DNA from 3 places in the Solwaraspora sp. WMMA2056 genome. Region 3 is predicted to be linked to each of the others. Evidence: riboswitches for the same ligand, from Rfam matches in the RefSeq annotation. Region 3 holds a riboswitch; each other region holds the start of a gene.
What was found. Region 3 has a riboswitch for cyclic di-AMP ahead of O7608_RS14355 (coiled-coil domain-containing protein). Riboswitches for the same ligand answer to the same signal wherever they lie in the genome.
Positions count from the first base shown of each region.

Region 1 (4,651 bases), 1.6 Mb from region 3:
CGGCGGCGGTCGCCTCGGTGCTGCGCTGGCGGCACTCGACGCTGGACCAGGCGCGGGAACGGGCCCGGATGCTCGGGCTCAACGGGGCGGCCTTCCCGTGGCGCACCATCCGGGGGCAGGAGTGTTCGGCGTACTGGCCGGCCGGCACCGCCGCCTTCCACGTGGCGGCGGACATCGCCGACGCGGTCCGGCGCTACGTGCACGCCACCGGTGACGTCGAGTTCGAGCGGGAGATCGGCCTCGAGCTGCTGGTGGAGACGGCCAGACTGTGGCGCTCGCTCGGCCACCACGACCGGCACGGCCGGTTCCACATCGACGGGGTGACCGGGCCGGACGAGTACACGGCGGTGGTCGACGACAACATCTACACCAACCTGATGGCGCAGCGGAACCTGCTGACGGCGGCCGACTGCGCGCTGCGCTACGCCGACCGGGCCTGGGTGCTCGGTGTCGACGACGAGGAGACCGCGGCCTGGCGGGACGCGGCGCTGTCCATGCACGTTCCGTACGACGACGAGCTCGGCGTGCACCCGCAGTCGGCCGGGTTCACCCGGCACCAGGAGTGGGACTTCGCGGGCACCTCGCAGGACCACTATCCGCTGCTGCTGCACTACCCGTACTTCGATCTGTACCGCAAGCAGGTGGTCAAGCAGGCCGACCTGGCGCTGGCGATGCACTGGCGGGGCGACGCCTTCACCGACGAGGAGAAGGCCCGCAACTTCGCCTACTACGAGCGGCGTACGGTGCGGGACTCCTCGTTGTCGGCCTGCACCCAGGCGGTGATCGCGGCCGAGACCGGTCACCTGGAGCTCGCCCACGACTACCTGGGCGAGGCCGCGTTGATGGACCTGCACGACATCAACCGCAACACCCGTGACGGCATCCACGTCGCGGCGCTGGCCGGGGCGTGGCTGGCGTTGGTGGCCGGGTTCGGCGGGATGCGCGACCACGCCGGGGAGCTCTCCTTCGCCCCCCGGTTGCCGCAGCGGATCAACCGGCTCGAGTTCGCCATGATGTGGCGGGGCATGCGGCTGCGGGTGTCCGTCGGGCGCGACGAGGTGACCTATGCGCTACGCGACGTGGATCCGAACGCGACGATCGAGCTGACGCACCACGGTGAGGCGATCACCGTCGCCGCCGACAAGCCGGTCACCCGGGCGATCGCGCCGGCCGGGGCGGCGGGCCCGCCGCCGCAGCAGCCGGCGGGCCGCTCCCCGGTGCGCCGGTCGGCCCGTACCGACTGACTGACCCCGCACCGGCCGCGGGGTCCGACGCGACCCCGCACCGGGCCGCGGGGCCCGACGCTTCGCGCGCCGGCCAGCCGTCCTGACTGACCGGCGCGCGGGCACTCAGAGCAGGGACAGGTGCACGTGGTTGGTGTGGTCGCTGCTCGGGTCGCCGCCGGCGCCGCTGTAGGAGCTCCAGCCTGTCGTCGGTGACCAGAACTGGCGGTACCAGATCACGTAGAGGATGCCGAGTTTGTCGGCGTTGCGGACCAGGAACGCGGTCAGGTTGTTGCCGTAGAGCCGGGCGTCGCCGGTGGCGTCGCCGCCGAAGCCGCTGGACTGCATGGAGAAGTCACAGGCCCGGCCCTTCGGGTGCTCGAACGGGCCACCGGGTCGGAAGCAGGAGACGAAGCGGGTGAAGCCGGCCTTCTTGGCCTCGTTGAGCGCGTGCATGGTGCGGGGGGTGATGCAGCCGCTCGTGGTGGGGTCGTCCAGGCTGCACGACTCGGACGGCCAGGAACCGTTCGCGTTGCGGGGTGCCTGCGCGGCGACCGGCGAGGTGGCCGAGACGAACCCGTTGGTGGCGACCGCGCCGACCAGCTGCAGGGCCTTCTCCGACTCCTTCTTCTGGCGGGACATCACCTCGAGCTGCTGTTCCTCGCGGGTCACCTCGGCCTCGATCGCCGCGACGGCCCGGGCGGCCTGTTCACGGGCCTCGTTGAGCTCGCGGACCCGCTTGTTGTCGTGCATGGCGATCATGTCCAGGCCTTCGGCCCGGTCCAGCAGGTCGTCCGGGCTGGCGCTGTTGAGCAGCACCATCACCGGGGTGATCCGGCCGAGACGGTACGAATTGGAGGCGACCTCGCCGATCTGCGGGGTGAGTGCCTCCAGTCGTTCCTCCACCTTCTCCAGTTCGAGGTTGAGCTGAAGTTGCCGCTTGCGGGACTCCTCGACGGCGGCCTTTGCTTCGACGAAGCCTCGGTTGGTCGACTCGATGACGTCGCTGAGCAGTGGCTGCGCGCCCTCGTCCGAGGGGTCCTGGGCGGCGGCCGGGGTGGCGACGACGAGGCCGGCGAGCAAGGTGGTCACGGCGGCCAGTGCGGCGGTGAACGGAACCCGCCGGTATAGGGGTGCGGTCATCCTGTTCCTTTCCTTGGCCGCCGACCGAGTTAGCTGACGGGTTCGGGACGGAACGATCCCTACCGCGACGTCGCGGATTCACCCCGGTGGAAACGTGGTTCCCCGGCTCACCCCGAAGGACGATTAGGCGGCGGTCACCGCCGGCACCGGTGGGTGCCGCCTGGCGGAGACCGCCGGCAAGCTTACCGGATCGGTGACCGGCGACAACACCTCGACGACCGTCGTTGACCAGGGAGAATTCCGTTACTGGACAACGACTTTAGGTAATGTCCACTTTCTGCGTCGGCGGGCCTACGGCATGTCGCGACCGGCTGGGTCGATAGTGCCGTGGTCGGGGGATGGAACTGCCTAAAATGCCATAGAAGCCGAAAGTAGGAAATAACCTCCGGATGGATTCCCTGATGACAGACGACCCGTTCCTGACGGCTGCCGATCCGTCCCCGGTCGGTGCGGCCGGCGACGGCGTCACTGACGACGACAGCGTGGCCGTCATCGGCCTGGGTCGATTCGGTGGGCAGGTGGCGCTGTCGCTGTGCCGGCTCGGTCACCGGGTGCTCGGCATCGACGGCGATCCCCGCCGGGTGCAGCGCTGGTCCGACCGGCTGCCCCGGACGGTGGAGGCGGATCCCACCGACGAAGAGTCGCTGCGGCACCTCGGGGTCGCCGACTACCCGTGCGCGGTCGTCGGCATCGGCGCCGACATCGAGGCCAGCATCCTGACCGTCGTGTCGCTGACCGAGATCGGCGTGCCGGAGATCTGGGCGAAGGCGATCACCGCCAAGCACGGCCGGATCCTCGCCTCGGTCGGTGCCCACCACGTGATCTTTCCGGAGGCCACCATGGGGGACCGGGTCGCGCACCTGCTGGCCAGCCGGATGCTCGACTTCATCGAGTTCGACGACGGCTTCGCGATCGCCAAGGTGTGCGCCCCGGCGGACAGCGCGGGTCAGACCCTGGCGCAGGCCCGGCTGCGGCAGCGGTACGGCATCACCGTCGTCGGCATCAAGGAGCGTGACCAGCATCTGCGGTACGCCGTACCGGACTCGGTGATCCCGCCGGACGCGCTGCTGATCGTCGCCGGGCCGACCGCGGACGTGCAGCGGTTCGGCGGTTGACCCAGGGATCCTGGGCGTAACCGTCTCGTCACGCCTTCATTTCGTGAGCTGATCAGCCTCTGGACTTTCGCAAACTCGTGACTCAGGCTACAGTCCTCCCATGGGAGCGCTTCCATTGATGGATGTGCACCAGAACACTGTACCGACGCGCGGCGTGGCGCTGTTCGCAGCGCTTCGCCGACCGCTCAGCCCTTGGGCTGGCGGCGGGCCAGCCCGGACTCCGCCGCCAGCCACGCACCGCCTGTCGAGAGGAGGTGGAACCAGAGCCACTCGCGTGGCCCGGCTCCCGCGCGTCACGCACGACCTGGACGCCAAACCGCTCGTGCGTGTCAGTAACTGATGGTGGGGACGGGGGTTGCCCTCCCCGTCCCCACGCTAGTCCTCGATTGTTACGACGTGGAATCGCCGACAAGTCAGGACCGCGACGCCGCTGCGTCCAACTGTCCTGCGCAGCCTGCCGATGCATCGGCAGGCTTCGTTGTGTATGGAGCTGTCGTGGCTGCCTGGCCCGGTCGCGGTCGGGATCGGCGGCAGCGCCGTGCGGGCATCGACAATCGTCCGGGGCCGCCGGTCGACGGTGTCCCAGCTCACAGTGGTCCGGCCGGGGCCCGCACGGCGGAACTGTCACCGGACGGCGGATGGCGCCCCGCGACATGCATCGTTGACCATGGATGTCCTGGCGCTGGTTCGTCCGCCGGTGCCCGCACCGAAAGCGAGTCACCCGTGACCACTGTGCCACCGCCGCCGTCGGATCGCGCAGCCCACCGCGACGGCAGCCGTCGCCCCCGGGCCGCCCGACGGCTGGGCGTCCTGCTCGCCGCCGTACTGCTCGGTCCCGCCCTGCCGGCGGCGAGCGCAAGCGCCGCGACCGGCGCCGACACCGAGGCGCCCACCACCCCCGGTGTCCCGACCGTCGCCGCCATCAGCACGGACCAGGTCACCCTCACCTGGACCGCCGCCACCGACGACGTCGCGGTCACCGGCTACGAGATCGCCCAGATGCAGGCCGACTACATCATCATCAAGACCAGCCCGGTCAACGAGATCACCATCGTCGGCCTGCAGCCGTCACGGACGTACCAGTTCTGGGTGGCCGCGCGCGACGCCGCCGGCAACCGGTCGCCGACGAGCCCCGCCCTGCGACTGACCATGCCGCCCGGCGACGACCAG
Region 1 is NZ_CP128360.1:1,538,634-1,543,284, forward strand. Features, by position in the region: gene O7608_RS07095 (glycoside hydrolase family 65 protein) at 1-1,244, shown strand, start outside; gene O7608_RS07100 (coiled-coil domain-containing protein) at 1,350-2,366, opposite strand; cyclic di-AMP (ydaO/yuaA leader) riboswitch at 2,369-2,506, opposite strand; gene O7608_RS07105 (potassium channel family protein) at 2,768-3,481, shown strand; partial or broken gene O7608_RS07110 (fibronectin type III domain-containing protein) at 4,214-4,651, shown strand, end outside.
Region 1: it holds a riboswitch for cyclic di-AMP, as region 3 does, so the genes downstream of both, O7608_RS07100 (coiled-coil domain-containing protein) here and O7608_RS14355 (coiled-coil domain-containing protein) in region 3, are expected to answer to the same signal.

Region 2 (4,651 bases), 3.0 Mb from region 3:
ATCTCCCGTACGCCGCTGCTCGACGCGGCCCGGGAAGTCGAGCTGTCCAAGGCGATCGAGGCCGGGCTGTACGCCGAGCACCTGCTCGAGGAGGGCACCCCGCGGGCCGGGGTCAGCCGCGAGGAGCTGGAGCGGCTGGTCATCGAGGGTGAGCGGGCCAAGGACCTGTTCATCCGGGCCAACCTGCGGCTGGTGGTGTCGATCGCCCGCCGCTACGTCCGGTCCGGGATGCCGATGCTGGATCTGATCCAGGAGGGCAACACCGGTCTGGTCCGGGCGGTCGAGAAGTTCGACTACGAGCGCGGCTTCAAGTTCTCCACCTACGCCACCTGGTGGATCCGGCAGGCGATCAGTCGGGCCATCGCGCAGCAGGAGCGGACCGTCCGGCTGCCGGTGCACCTGGTCGAGGACGTCAACCGGATGCGCAACGTCGCCCGCCAACTCACCCGGGAGCTCGGCTCGGATCCGGAGCCGGAGCAGATCGCGGCATCGCTCGGAGTGCCGGTCGAGCGGGTGCACGAGCTGGTCCGCTGGTCGCAGGACACCGTCTCGCTGGACACCCCGGTCGGCGACGACGGCGACACCAACCTCGGTGACCTGGTGGCCGACAGCGACGCGCCGTCGCCGGAGGACATCGTGCTGACCGGGTTGGAGCGCCAGCGCATCGAGGGCCTGCTGAACCACCTCGACGACCGGTCCGCCGGCATCATGCGGGCCCGCTACGGGCTGGAGGACGGCCGGGAGCATTCGCTCACCGAGGTCGCCTCGCGGTTCTCGCTGTCCCGCGAGCGCATCCGCCAGCTGGAGATCCAGGCCCTCGGCCGGCTGCGTGAGCTGGCCCGGGCCGAGGGGCTGCAGGCGGCCTGACCGGTCGGCCGCTGCCACGACCACGGTCCCCTGTGACGACGAGGGCCCGGCATCCGTAAACGGATGCCGGGCCCTCGTGTCGGTGCCGGTCGGTCAGCGCACCCGGCCGTACCCGTACGGTGCCATCATGTCCACGCTGGCCAGTTGGACGGGCTGGCCGAACGTCGGTGCGTGGATGACCTTGCCGTCGCCGACGTACAGGGCGACGTGTGCGAGGTTCCGGTAGAACACCAGGTCGCCCGGTGCCAGGTCGCCACGGTTGATCTTGGCGACCCGGTCCCACTGCATGGCGGCGTTGTGCGGCAGGCTCTTGCCTGCGGCCCGCCAGGCAGCCAGGGTCAGACCGGAGCAGTCGTAGCCGTTCGGCCCGCTGGACGCCCACACGTACGGCTTGCCGATGGCGCCGTACGCGAACTCGACCGCGACGCCGGCGGCGCCGGCGACCGACGGGATCGTCCCGGTGTACGACGAGCCGGACTCGGTCGCCGCACCGTAGGCCTCCTCCCGCTTGTCCATCAGCTTGTCGATGTCGGCTTCGATGGACTTCTTGCGGTCGGCGAGCTCCTTGGCCTGGGCTTCCTGCTTGGCGAGCGTCGCCTGCAGCTTCTCCTGCTCAGCCAGGTACGTCGCCTGGGTGCTGGTGAAGTTGCTGAGCCGCTGCTGACGGTCCCGCGCGAGGTGGTCGAGGGTGCCCAGCCGGTCCAGGAAACCGTCCGACGAGCCGCTGTCGAGCAGCGCGCTGGCGGTGCTCAGCCCGCCGGACTTGTAGGCGGTGATGGCGATCTGCCCGACCTCGACCTCGGCCCGGGCGAGTTCGTCCTGCAGTGGACCCAGCTTGGTGTCGAGCTCCTCGACCGCCGCCCGGGTGGTCTTGGACTCCTCGGTGAGCCGGTTGTACGACTCGACGACCTTGGCCAGTTCCTCGGATTCCTTGTTGATCTGCTGCGTGAGTTCGCTGACCGAGGGCTGGGCGGAGACGGCGACGGCCGGAACCACCAGCCCGGCGGTCACGCCGGCCAGCACGAGGGTACGCAGCAGAATCCGCGCTGTTGACAAGAACGCAGAACCCTTCTTCCCACGCCGCCTACCGGGTTAGCTGACGGATTCGGGCGGGAAGGTGTCGCCCTACCGCGTGTGACACGCGGATTCACCCCAGACGTGCTCGGTGGGTCCCCGGGTCACCACCATGCGATCACCGAACAACTACTTTCAGTGATTGCCGGATGGTGATTCGGCGGCACCGGGCCGGCGTCACCGGGGTCGGTGACTGGTAACCGGACCAGCGGATCTAACCTAGCCGCAACGGTTGCTCGCGGAAACCCTCGCTCGTCGTGATCCGTGGCATCGACCATGGTGGAGTGGCGCCGATAGTCACAGAATGTAGTGCACAGTGGCGCTGCGTCATGCAATGGCGAATCGGGTGGCTTCGCGAGGTGGTCGCACGGTGACCGGGCGCCAGGTTTCGATCGACTGGGCGAAATGCTCGATAAGTCGCTCTACGCGGTTGCTGGTGGGCATCCACTAGGGTAAATAAGAACAAAAGTGTCGTATCGGAGTCCAGGAAGCGTCCTGCCGTACGTCAATCAGCTAGGTGGCAGAATGCGTATCTTCCATCGAGTAGCTCGCCGTTTGCACAATGGACGCGCAAGGTCAGTGCCGTACCCGACCTTCGGAGGCAGCCGATGCGTGCCACCCGCCGGACCCCGCCACTACGCGGATCCCCGACCCTTCGCCGGGCCGCCCGGCCGGGCGACCGCAGCAGCACCACGACACCGTTGATCCCCCGGACACCCGGGCGCCGATCGCCCGCCCGTGGCGCGGCACCCGGCGCCCCGGTCACCCGACCCGCCGCCGCTGGGCCGACCTTCTACCGCCAGCCCGGCATCTGCGTCACCGCCGACTGGTTCGTCGTCGCCGGGCGTCGGTTCGCGATCCGGGACCTCACCGAACTGCGTACCGCCCGTGGCGCCCGGGACCGGCTGACCGGGCGGTTGGTGGCAGTGACCGTCGTCATCCTCTCGGCGATCGCGGTGACCATCGGCTTCACCCAGGGGCTCGCCGAGGTCAGCGCTGCTGCCTATTTCGCGATGCTGGTGGCGGCGTTCGTCCCGGTCGGCCTCGGCTGGCTCGGCGACAAGGTACGGCCACGGTCCTACGAGCTCTGGGGCCGACACGAGGGCCTGCTGGTCCTGCTGTTCAGCACCGACGAGGAACGCCAGTACGGGCAGGTGAGCCGGGCGTTGATGCGGGCCCGGGAGATGTCGCGGCTGGCCGGCCTGTCCGAGCCGGTGACGATCGAGCCCTGGGTGCCCGACCAGCGGTGAGCCGGCCGGCGGCCCCCGCCGCCGGTCAGCCCGCAATGTCCTCGTCCAACTGCCGGGCGAGGTCGAGCAGCATCGCCACCGATTCGTCGGTGGACAGCGCCTCCGCGCGGAGCCGATCGAAGACATGCTGGTACGACCGGACCTCGCCGGCCCGGTCGATGACCTCCTCGACCAGCGCGCTCTCCACGTAGACCACGTCGGCGTCGGCCTGATCGGCGAAGTGCAGGATGACGAACGGGCCGAGGACGGTGTTGCTGCCCGCGGCGAAGGGCAGCACCCGGACCGAGACGTGCGGGGCGGCGCACATCTTCGCCACGTGGCGCAGCTGCTCGCGCAGAATGCGCCGACCGCCGGTCATCCGACGGAGCGCGGCCTCGTCGAGGATCACCTCGATGCGGGGCGGGTCGGCACCGTCCAGCACCGCGTGCTGGCGGGCCATCCGGATCTGGACCCGACCCTCGATCTCCTCGGCCGGTACGTGGTGCGGGCCGTCGGCGGGGATCACCGCCCGCGCGTACTCCTCGGTCTGCAGCAGGCCGGGGAAGCTGATCGGCTGGAAGTACTGCAGCGCCGAAGCCTCGGCCTCCAGCCCGATGTAGGCGGCGTAGGCCGCCGGCACCCGGTCCTTGTACCCGCTCCACCAGGCCCGTCGCCGGGCTGCCCGGGCCAGTTCGACCAGTTCCTGGACCTGCTGCTGGTCGCGGACCCCGTAGAGGTCGAGCAGGGCCTTGACGTCGTTGGTCGAGATGCTGACCGAGCCGGACTCGATCCGGATGAGCTTGGACAGCGACCAGTCCATCTGGGTGACGACGTACTCCTGGGTCAGCTCGGCCGCCTCGCGTGCCCGGCGCAGCGCCGCGCGGAGTCGGCGGCGCCCGATGGTCGGACCCTGGTGTCGGGCTGGCATGGATCGCTCCGGGGGAGTGCCTAGCAGAATGCCACCTGGCTGGTTGCCGTCTCTTGACGCTACACCGGTGCCGTCCGGTCTGCTATGGACGGCTGGCCCTTACCAACCGGGGTACGGCGTTCCGGACTTCGGGCGGCCCGGTCGCCCCCGGTGGGAGCAAGATCCACGACTGATAGTGTCCGCGCGAATTGCCTGAGGTCTTAGAAGGCAAATGCCCCAAAATATCCGTATAGAGGAGTCTGGGTGACTGTGATCAGCACTGCCGGTCCTGCCTGGCGCAAGAGCCGCCGCTGCGAGGCGACGACCTGTGTCGAGGTGGCGACGTTCGGCCCGGCGGTCGGGGTCCGTAACTCCACCGACCCCGACGTGCACCTGCGATTCTCGGCGTCGGCGTGGACGGCCTTCGTGGCCGGCCTCGACCACGACCGGGCCGGTCGTACGGCCGGATGATCACCCGGTGTCGGGCCGGCGCTCGCGTCGCCCGGCACCGCACCCGGTCGGCACACCTGGACCCGCCCGACGGACCCGGCAGCCGACGACGGACCCGGCTCAG
Region 2 is NZ_CP128360.1:6,140,906-6,145,556, reverse strand. Features, by position in the region: gene O7608_RS27845 (sigma-70 family RNA polymerase sigma factor) at 1-867, shown strand, start outside; gene O7608_RS27840 (C40 family peptidase) at 961-1,923, opposite strand; cyclic di-AMP (ydaO/yuaA leader) riboswitch at 1,934-2,075, opposite strand; gene O7608_RS27835 (DUF6232 family protein) at 2,550-3,191, shown strand; gene O7608_RS27830 (DUF5753 domain-containing protein) at 3,217-4,098, opposite strand; gene O7608_RS27825 (DUF397 domain-containing protein) at 4,342-4,548, shown strand; gene O7608_RS27820 (DUF3817 domain-containing protein) at 4,648-4,651, opposite strand, start outside.
Region 2: it holds a riboswitch for cyclic di-AMP, as region 3 does, so the genes downstream of both, O7608_RS27840 (C40 family peptidase) here and O7608_RS14355 (coiled-coil domain-containing protein) in region 3, are expected to answer to the same signal.

Region 3 (4,651 bases):
CCGGCTGGCTGGCCACCGAGCTGACCGACCCACGTCTGCAGGTCGTGTCGAGTCTGCAGGCCAAGGGCATGGAGTACGACGGCGTGGTGCTGGTCGCGGGAGCGGAGATCCGTGCCGAGTCGGCAGCGGGCGTACGGACGTTGTACGTGGCGCTGTCCCGGGCGACCCAACGGTTGGTGACCGTCGATCCGGTGCCGGGCGGCGGCTGACGGGCCTGCTCCGGCGGCTCCCGGCGGGGGTGGTGGGCGCCGCCCGGTCATCTGTTGCACATATCGCTATGTGAGCATTAGTCTTCGGTCGGGGCACCGGGCGACGGAAGGTGACCGGGATGGGCGCGGGACACGATCACGGAGCGGGCACCGCCGGGCAGCGACACTACGGGCGGCTGTGGATCGCGTTCGTCCTGCTGGCGGTCTTCATGGTCGTCGAGGCGGTGGCCGCGCTGCTCACCGGCTCCCTGGCGCTGCTCTCCGACGCCGGGCACATGTTCACCGACGTTCTCGGCATCGGCATGGCGCTGGCCGCGATCGCCGCCGGCCGTCGCGCGTCCGACGATCCGCAGCGCACCTTCGGCCTCTACCGGCTCGAGGTGCTCGCCGCCCTGGCGAACGCGGCGCTACTCGCCGGGGTCGCCGGCTACGTCATGGTCGAGGCGGTCCGCCGGTTCGCCGACCCGGAGCCGGTGCCCGCCGGCCCGATGCTGGCGGTGGCGGTGGCGGGCCTGGTCGCCAACCTGGTCGCGTTCGGGCTGCTGCGCGCCGGCGCCAAGGAGAGCCTCAACGTCCGGGGCGCCTATCTGGAGGTGCTCGGCGATCTGCTCGGCTCGGTCGGGGTGATCGTGGCGGCCCTGGTGATCGCCACCACCGGCTGGTGGTACGCCGACCCGGTGGTCGCCGTCGCCGTCGGGGCGCTGATCCTGCCCCGGACCTGGCGGCTGGCCCGCTCCGCGGTGCGGGTGCTGGTCCAGGCCGCGCCGGAGCACGTCGACGTGCCCCGGGTCAGGGCCCGCCTGGCCGCCGTGCCGGGCGTGTGCGACGTGCACGACCTGCACGTGTGGACCCTCACCCAGGGGATGGAGGTGGTCTCGGCGCATCTGGCCACCGTGGCCGGCGCCGAGGTCGGCGGGGTGCTGCGCGACGCCCGGCGGGCCCTGCACGAAGAGTTCGGAATCGATCACGCAACGCTGCAAGTCGAGCCATTGTCGCCTGCGGACCCCTGCGGACCGACGGACTGGTGATTAGCGGACGCTTAAGTTTCGTGACCTTCCCGCGACGCAAACAACGGCGATGTACCTTTATTTCCGATTTATCTAGACATAATATGTTCATCGATCTCGCGACAGATGGCGACCGGACCGGTAGCCTCGGCCTCGGTCTTCGTCCGGGCGGCGCCCCTCCGGCGCCCGCGAAGGCCGTCGCCTAATCGCCTGTACGGCGAGCCGGGGAACCACGTTCCTGGGGTGCATCCGCGTCAGCGGTAGGGATCTTCCGTCCCGAACCCGTCAGCTAACCCGGTCGGCGGCTGACGGAAGGAACCTGCACGGTGACGTACCCGCTCCCCGAACGACCCCGGCGCGCGACGCCGGGGCGGAAGAACCGCTTTGCCCGCCTGGTGCCGCTGGCCGCGATCCTGATCGCCGTCACCGGAGCGCCGGTCGGTGCCCCGGTGCCGGCCGGTGCCGCGCTACCCGCCTACGCTCCCGCCGGCTCCGACGACGAAGGCGGCACCCCGAGTCTGCGCAAGGAGCTCGACGCGGCCTCGCGCGGCTGGATCGACGCCAAGGCCGCGCTCGACAACTCCGGCAAGCGGCAGAAGCAGCTCACCGCACGGCTGGCCGAGGTCGAGACCGAACTCGAGGTCCGCAACACCAACGTCGGTCAGCTCGTCGACCGTGCGTACCGCAACGGCCGGCTCGGTCCGGTCTCTGCGCTGCTGAACAGCACCTCGCCGGAAGGCTTCCTCGACCGCGCCGCCGCGTTGAGCGCGGTGACCGCCAACGAGGAGAAGCAGCTGCGCGAGCTGTACCGCACCCGCGACCAGGTGACCCGGTCGAAGGCGGCCATCGAGAACGAGATCCGCGAGCAGCGCAAGCAGCTGACCATCATGGATCAGCGCAAGAAGCAGGCCGAACGGGCCCTCGCGGTGGCCGTCGCCGCTGAGGAGCAGGCCCGTGAGCAGGCCGAACGCGAAGCGGCGAACAGCTCCGGATCCGGATCGTCGGGCTCCGGATCGTCGGGCTCCGGATCGTCGGGCTCCGGATCGTCGGGCTCCGGGTCGTCGGGCTCCGGGTCGGCCAGCGCGTCGGCGACGCCGGCACCTCGCAACGCGAACGGCTCCTGGCCGAGCGAGTCCTGCAACGTCGACGACCCGACCACCTCCGGCTGCATCACCCCGCGTACGTTGCACGCGCTCAACCAGGCCAAGGCCGCCGGCTTCACCCGCTATGTCTCCTGCTTCCGCAACGGCGGCTCGGGTGAGCACCCGAAGGGCCGGGCGTGCGACTTCGCCGCCCAGCCCAACGGCTTCGGCGGGGTCGCCAGCGGCGGGGACAAGACCTACGGCGACAACCTGGCCAACTACTACATCGCCAACGCCGACCGGCTCGGCGTGCTCTACGTGATCTGGTTCAAGCGGATCTGGCTGCCCAGCAGTGGCTGGAAGGCGTACAGCGGTGCCGGCGGCGACCCGTCGAGCGACCACACCAACCACGTTCACCTGTCCGTGTACTGATTCCTCCCCCGAACGACGGCGGTCACCGAACGGTGGCCGCCGTCGTCGTGTCCCGGCCCGCGCGATGCGCCGGCTCGGCCCGGCCGACCTGCCGACTCAGCCCGCGCGATGCGCCGACTCGATCCGCGACCCAATGGTCGGCAAATGGCATCGGCGGTATGCGGGCACAACGAATGGACTGATAACGAATGGACTGATTGCGAAAAGCGCCGACGCCGACCGGCGTTCCGGCCGGCAACGACACCGGACAATCAGTGAGAGCGCTCTTTCAGCTCACCGTCACCCCGACCCTACCCCGTGTTGTCGGAGCCAAGGAGGCTGTGAGAGCGCTCTCACGAAGGTAACGAGCAACCCGTGCGGCTGTCAACCGGAACAGCCGACGCCTACCTGATTCACGAAAGTTCATGTCCGGATATTGACAGCAGGGCCAGGTCTCTGGTGACCTCCTGGCAATAACTCATTAATGGGCGTGAAACAGTTTGTGATCTTGGACTACGCCCGATCTGACCGGAGGCACCATGACACTGTCGATCCGAGGCGGGCGCCGAAGCCGCACGCCGCGCCGGATCCTGGCAGCCACCACCGTGACGGCGCTGGCAGCCGCCGGACTGAACTTCGGCGTGCTGCGCACCGCCGACGCCGCCACCGTCGGCGCCGGCAGCTACACCACCACCCGCCCGGCCGGTGCCGCCGCCCCGACCGCCTGCGGCAACATCTCCGCCAACCCCCGGCAGTACGTGACCGGCAACGCGCCTACCGGTGCGGTACCCACCAACGACTGGTGGTCGTCGCTGCTGTTCAAGCGCTACAACTGCGCGTACTCCGATCCGCTGCACGCCCACCCGATGTCGTTCCAGCCGGCCTCCGGTGGGCTCGGGGTCTCGTACACCACCGAGGCGGCGATCTCCGGCACGTCGACCGGCGTCGGCGAGTACCACTACCCGTACACCCGGGAGTTCACCCTCGGCGTCGCCGGACTCAACGCCCCGGACGTCAAGGTCGACGGCTGGACCGACTGGACCGTCAGTCCGTACTGGTCCGACGGCACCCGCACCCTGCGCACCACCGTCGGCCACGGCCTGCCGTTCGTGTACGCCCAGGTCACCGGCGGAAACGCACAACTGTCGTTCCCCGGCACACCGACGGTCTGGCACCACAGCGGCACCCGCGTCGGATTCTTGATGCGCGGCCACGACTACGTCGCCTACGCCCCCAGCGGCGCGACCTGGACCGTCTCCGGGACCACGATCAGCTCCACCCTGGCCGGCCGTGGCTACTTCTCGGTGGCGCTGCTGCCCACCTCGACCGGCACCAGCGCCGCCCGGCGCACCGCGCTGATGGACAGCTACGGCCAGTACGCCCACGCCCACGTCACCGGCACCCGGGTCAGCTGGAGCTACGACCAGGCCAGCAGCACGGTCGACGCCACCTACAGCTTCACCACCACGGCCCGTGAGGGCTCCGCCACCGGCACGGTCGTCTCGCTCTACCCGCACCAGTGGAAGCACCTCGACGGCGGCAGCCCGATCGCGGAGACCTACGTGTCGGCCCGGGGCCCGATGCGCAACCTGGTCGGCGCGACGTCGTTCCGGACCGCGATGCGCTTCCACGGCGTACTGCCGGAGGTGCCGGCGGTGGCCACCAGCACCGGCGCCGACCTCGCGACCCTCACCGCCCACCTCGACCAGGCCGCCTCCGGAGACCCGTTCGCCGGGTTCAACAACGACACCTACTGGACCGGCAAGGCGCTCGGCCGGGCCGCCCGCCTGGCCGAGATCGCCGACCAGCTCGGCCGGACCGCGCAACGCGACCACCTGCTCGCCGCGATCCGGACCCGGCTGACCGACTGGTTCACCGCCAGCCCCGGCAAGGCCGAGCGGGTGTTCTTCTACGACCAGGCGTGGGGCACCCTGGTCGGCTA
Region 3 is NZ_CP128360.1:3,130,557-3,135,207, reverse strand. Features, by position in the region: gene O7608_RS14365 (HelD family protein) at 1-209, shown strand, start outside; gene O7608_RS14360 (cation diffusion facilitator family transporter) at 329-1,237, shown strand; cyclic di-AMP (ydaO/yuaA leader) riboswitch at 1,406-1,536, shown strand; gene O7608_RS14355 (coiled-coil domain-containing protein) at 1,543-2,730, shown strand; gene O7608_RS14350 (glycosyl hydrolase) at 3,315-4,651, shown strand, end outside.